One region of the Priestia flexa genome, then DNA from elsewhere that is predicted to be linked to it. Evidence: riboswitches for the same ligand, from Rfam matches in the RefSeq annotation. Region 1 holds a riboswitch; the other holds the start of a gene.
The links. Region 1 has a riboswitch for cobalamin ahead of LZP85_RS10445 (cobyric acid synthase). Riboswitches for the same ligand answer to the same signal wherever they lie in the genome.

Region 1 (3,165 bases):
AACGTTTTCTTAATCGGCACTAATCCTTTTTGCTGTCGAATGTCGTTTAAATATGCACGTCGAAAGCCATCATTATGAAAAACATCATGTATGTATGTACCAATGACGCGACCAAAAACTGCTCCTTCTTTTATACCATTTAGCTCAGCAAAATGTACAGTTGGCTTGGTAGACGTTGTTTCGCCCATATGAATTTCGTAACCTTCAATTTGATAGGACTCATCGTGTAAAATAGCCCTTCCCGTTACCCGTTCTGTTCGCTTCTTTGTTTTCATTACAGTTTCAATAGGTAAAAGACCTAGCCCTTTAACAGATTTTTGGGTTGATTCCACTTCATTTGGGTCACTTATCACTTCACCTAAAATTTGATACCCACCGCAGATTCCAGCAATATCCACCTTATTCTTCTTTGTCAAAATAGCTTCTGCTAAGCCTGTTTCATACAAGTACTTTGCGTCTTCTAACGTATTCTTGCTCCCAGGTAAAATGATTAAATCAGGCGTTCCAAGCTGAGAAGGTTTTGTCACAAGCCTTACGTGGCAATCATCTTCAAAACGAATAGGATCTAGATCTGTAAAGTTCGACATGCGAGGATAAGAAATAACGGCAACATCAAGTTCTTTAGCTGGATTTGGAAGAGTAGGGTACGTAGTTAAAGCAAGTGAATCTTCTGCATCAATCTCCACATCATCCAGATAAGGAACGACGCCTAGAACAGGAAGTCCCGTATACTCTTCAAACCAATCAAGCCCTGGTTGCAACAGCGACAAGTCACCTCGAAATTTATTAATAATCACACCTACCACTTTTGACTTATGCTCTTTTGGAAGCAGCTGAATTGTTCCTACTAAGCTAGCAAAAACGCCTCCCTTATCGATATCTCCTACTAAAATAACGGGAGACTGTGCAATATCAGCTACTCGCATATTCACAAGTTCACGGTCGTTTAAGTTAATTTCAGCAGGACTCCCTGCTCCTTCAATGACAATATACTCGTACTCAGAAGCAAGCTCTTCATACGCTTTGGTGATAATCTCACGTCCGGTTTCAAAGAAATCTTTCCTATACTCGTACGCATACATATTTTGCAAAGGAACACCATGAACGACGACCTGCGCCTCATACTCTCTTGTCGGTTTGATTAAAACCGGATTCATATTGGTCGTTGCTTCCACTCCAGCAGCTTCAGCTTGAATTCCTTGAGCACGTCCAATCTCTTTTCCATCCTTTGTAATATAAGAGTTAAGTGCCATATTTTGTGATTTAAACGGCGCTGTTTTGAAACCATCTTCTGCAAAAATTCGGCAAAAAGCAGTTGTAAGTAAACTTTTTCCAGCGTCCGAGTGCGTTCCTTGAATCATAAGAGGAATTGCTTTTTTCATCTGTATCACGCCTTTCATAGCAAAAAGCCTTGGCTAAAAACCAAGGCTTCATGACAACATCTTCATTCTTTTGATGTGCACGTCACCTATTTTCCCCGCCGAAAAATAAGAGTTAATGTTTAAAAGCAGGTCTCCTGGCTTGTGCTTCACTTTACTTCTGCACCTTCCTAGCTCATTGCTAGCGGTTTGTTGCAGGTTCATCCACACTTACAGTAGCGGGGGCTGCATCGGATTTCCACCGATTTCCCTATTATCCTTAAACGCATAAGGCACTTTTAAAACATAATCGTTTATAAATATTTTTTACGAAGCTGTTCTTGTAGGTTCTTTGTTTTTGATTGTGTCATTATACTTGCAGTTACAAAAACCAATAAAGACAGAACAACGGGAAGCACAACCGTATGCATGCCAAATGGGTTAGGAGCGTATGTGTGAATTAAAATATACACTAAAAGCCCCGTCACCATTCCCGAAATTGCTCCATATTTATTTCCTTTTGTCCAATATAATCCTAACACAATTGGCCAAATAAATACTGCTTCAAGTCCACCAAATGAAAATAAGTTAAACCAAATGAGTAAATCAGGTGGGTTAATAGCAAACAAAAATACTAAAATTCCAATAATCATTGTTGTTAAGAAGCTCCATCTTTTCACCTGCTGCTCTTTTGCTTTCGGATTAACGTAGTTTAAATACAAATCTTTTACAATAGCAGAGCTAATGATTAATAAAATAGAGTCTACCGTCGACATAATGGCTGCCATCGGCGCAGCAAGTACAACTCCTGCTAACCAAGGTGGTAATACTTCAAGGGTTAACGTCGGCATCACAGTGTCTCCCACTTCAATTCCTGGAATTACAGCACGAGCAAACACACCAATAAGATGCATCCCTAACATAATCACACCAACTACTACCGTACCGATAAGCATGGCTTGATGCATCGCTTTCGAGTTTTTATAAGACATCGCTCGAACGGCCACCTGTGGCAGTCCCACAACTCCTACTCCAACTAAAATCCAAAATGATGACACATAAAGCGGTGTTAATGAACGATCTGCTCCGTACGGGCTCACAAGATTTGGATTTTCATTCACTAAGTCTTTCATGATTGCTTCGACACCGCCGCCAGCATAAATAGTAGCAATTAGTAAAATAATCGTCCCTACAAGCATTACAATTCCCTGCAGGGCATCGGTTAGTACGACAGCACGAAACCCACCAATTGATACATAAACAAGTACGGTGACTGCAAAGATGACAAGCGCACTTTTGTATGAAATGCCTACAAAACCTTCAATTAATCTAGCTCCTCCAACCCACTGAGCAGCTAAAGAAGCAAATAGAAAAAGGACAATGCTTACAGCAGAAACAATCACAACAATATTGCTTTCATATCGCTTTTTCAAAAAATCAACAAGCGTAACGGCATTCATCTTTCGCGAAACAATGGCGAATTTTTTGCCAAGAGTTGTGAGAACAAAGTAACCTGTTACAACTTGAATCACGGACAATAGTACCCAAGCAAGTCCGGTTTGATATGCTGTACCAGGACCACCAATAAAGCTGCTCGCACTTCCGTACGTCGCGACCATCGTCATGGCAAGAACAAACCCTCCAAGCTCTCTGCTTCCTAGAAAATAATCATTAATAAATGAACTTGCCGTGCTTGTTTTTTTAGCGGTGATAAAGCCAATCGCAAAAATTAATAGAACAAACACAACAAGAGGAACAACAACAGCCCAGTTCATTCGCTCTCACCTCTTTCTTCATCTTCTAAAGG
Region 2 (3,165 bases), 1.9 Mb from region 1:
CACGTATCGTTGTAATCCAGCCAGCGGATGATGCAACCAATGTTGAACGCAGCTCGAATTGGATCTAACTCAAATGACGTTCCCGGCACCCGACTGCCATTTGGTACAACTGTTCCTAGAACAATGGGGCCGAGGAGCTTTGTGCACTCTGGATAACTAAGCGCCAGCATCCCGCATCCAATCGTATCAAGCAGGACATAACGAGCGGTTTGGAACGCTTCTAAACTCTTAATCTCTTTATGAAGAACGTAATCTGCGATTTCCTCTAATAAAACATCCGTTTTGACTTGCTCATTCGTTTTCAACATGTGCATCTTTCCTTTCTCCTCAAATTTATTTATGATAGAAATGGGTATTCGCCAAAATATCCATTCGGTGAGTGGCCGTGAACAACCCCAAATTGTTAAAAGCGGCGCTCGCCTACATAATGTACGCGCGGTCTAAAAAGTCGATTATGTTCATGTTGCTCAATAACATGCGCACACAACCCTACCGTTCTAGCACTGAAAAAGATCGGTGTATAAAGTGAAATAGGAATACCAAGCATCCAATAGACAGGTGCTGCGTAGTAATCCAAGTTCGGATAAAGACCTTTTTCACGCTTCATAAGCTCTTCGCCCGCTTCGCACATGCGATAAAGACGATTATCTCCTTGCAGGTCGCATAGCTGTTTGAGCGACTCTTTCATCATTAAAGCCCGCGGATCAATTTTGTTCATATACACGCGATGGCCAAATCCCATGATACGCTCTTTTTTATAAAGCTTAGCGATCAGCAGCTCTTCAAATTTATCTACAGTACCAGCTTCTAAAAGCAGTTCCATTACCGCTTCGTTAGCTCCTCCATGCAGGTTTCCTTTTAAAGAAGCAACCGCTCCTGTCAATGCACCGTATAAATCAGACTGAGTAGAAGAAATGACTCTCGCTGTAAACGTGGAGTTTGGCATCTCATGCTCACTATATAAAACAAGTGAACGATCAAAGATTTGCTCTTCCAGAGATGATGGCTTCTTCCCCGTAATCATGTAAAAGAAATTTGCGCTATACGATAACTCTTTAAGCGGACGAATCGGCTCTTTCTTTTCGATTAAACGGTAGCTGTTCGCCACAATCGCAGGCACTTTGCCTAACAGCTTGTAAGCACGGCTTTTATTTGCCGATAGAGAACGATTATCAAGCCCTTTATCAAAGCCTGAAAGAAATGAAATTCCTGTTCGCAAGCCATCCATTGGATGCGTGCCATTAGGGAGTAAGCAGAAGACATCCAACAGTTCATCTGGAATCTCGTACTCCCCTTTTAACATTTCTTCAACTAGTTCCTTCTCGTTAATATTCGGCAGCCTTTCTTCTAGTAAAAGGTAGATCATATCGAGGTAGCTCTTTGATTTTGATAGCTCAATCAGGTCATACCCTTGAATAATAATTTTCCCCTGTTGGGTATCAAGAAATGAAATCTTTGTTTCAGCAGCCACAACGCCTTCAAGTCCCGGAAAAAACCTCGCTTCAGTCTCCATCTCTCTTTTCCTCCATTCCAAATATCTCTTCACCTACTGTTTTGTAAGCCTTTTCAATATTGTGTAAAAAAAGAGCCTTCTTTTCAGCATCCCCCCTCTTGTCTACCACAAAATCTCTTAACTCCTGATAATAGTCTGAAAGTGTACAAGGGTTCTCTGCCACTACGTTATTCATAATGCTCGCTTTGAAGTAATTCACAAAATACTCAACTGATCCGTCCACAGCTGCTCACCTCCATCACGCGTACCCGCTAAAAAAGCAATAAAAAAACAACTTCCCAAAGAAGTTGTTAAGCCGCGAGACAATACTCAAATAAACATGTTTTTAAATCATTTTTAAAACATGTTTGTCACTTCGCACTTAACACCCCCTATCCGCGTAGGTATTGATGCATGCTAAAACAGGCAGGTCTCCTGGCTTATGATCATCGCTCTTCGAACCTTCCCATCTTCATTTCCATGAAAACAGTGGCTTTTTCGAATCGCTCCCAAATACAGTTGCGGGACAGCGTCGGATTCCAACCGAACTTCCCTTTTAAGCAGATGAAAGACACCTTTCACCTACACCTGTTTCTACATCGATATTATTTTCACTTTAAACATATCAAATTTTATAAATTTTTACAATTTTTATTTTAAAATGCACTATATATGTATTTATTTGGAAATTAAACCTTATCTATATATTTTTATTTTATGCTATACTTATTAACTGGACTTTTTGAATTTATTTACATAATAAAAGTTCAGAATATACACAACTGGGGGCATCAATATGTATAAAGAAAAATGGTACCACTCTGCGTGGTTTATTGGCGTATTATTCGCTTGCTGGCTATTAATCATTCCACCGATTGTTGGAATCATTCTCATTATTCAGCGTCATAAATCATGGAAAGCATTCCAAACACGCTTTCAAGAAAGCAATCTTGATCAAATTTTAGATGCAAAAGCTACGTTACAACAGTTAAATAAGGATATTAACGAAGCTACATCGAAAAAAGAACGTTTGCTATCTGAATATGAAGACATTCAATCCGTTACCACTCTAGTGGATGACAAGAAAAAAATTGAAGAAAAAATTAAAGAATTTAATTTAAAATGCCAAGGCATTATTAATGAAACAATGACTGCTCAAGAAAAGTTAATTGTTGTTCAAGATGAGTTGTTAATGCAATCATTTGGCTTTTATGAACCAAAATATAATTTTGAGAACTCTGAAGCTTACAAAGCTAAGTTGGATGATATTCGAAAAGAACAGAAGCTGATGGTTACAGAAAAATCCGCTACGAATCATTCCTTAGATTGGACTATTGGTAATGATAAGAAAAAAGGAAAAGAATTTATTTTGGATACCATAAAATTAATCCTGCGAGCGTTTAATAACGAATGCGACAATATCATTTCTAAAGTGAAATTTAATAATATTGAAGTTAGTGAGAAAAGAATTCATAAAGTATATGAAGATTTAAATAAGCTAACTGATATGCAGCGTGTGTTCATTAAGAGAGAATACTTGGAACTAAAACTACAAGAGCTATACTTAAAATACGAATTCGAGCAAAAGAAACAAGAAGAAAAAGAAGAGCAGCAAGAGATTAAAGAGCGCATGCGTGAAGAAGCTCGTGCTTTAAAAGAATTGGAGAAAGCGA

Region 2: another riboswitch for cobalamin. It lies ahead of LZP85_RS00880 (hypothetical protein); the one in region 1 lies ahead of LZP85_RS10445 (cobyric acid synthase).

The regions. Positions count from the first base shown of each region.
Region 1 is NZ_CP090431.1:2,033,714-2,036,878, forward strand. It holds gene LZP85_RS10445 (cobyric acid synthase) at 1-1,382, opposite strand, end outside; cobalamin riboswitch at 1,490-1,674, opposite strand; gene panF (sodium/pantothenate symporter) at 1,673-3,133, opposite strand; gene LZP85_RS10455 (YhdT family protein) at 3,130-3,165, opposite strand, start outside.
Region 2 is NZ_CP090431.1:178,024-181,188, reverse strand. It holds gene LZP85_RS00890 (bifunctional 2-methylcitrate dehydratase/aconitate hydratase) at 1-308, opposite strand, end outside; gene mmgD (citrate synthase) at 404-1,513, opposite strand; gene LZP85_RS00880 (hypothetical protein) at 1,503-1,736, opposite strand; cobalamin riboswitch at 1,901-2,099, opposite strand; gene LZP85_RS00875 (SNIPE associated domain-containing protein) at 2,289-3,165, shown strand, end outside.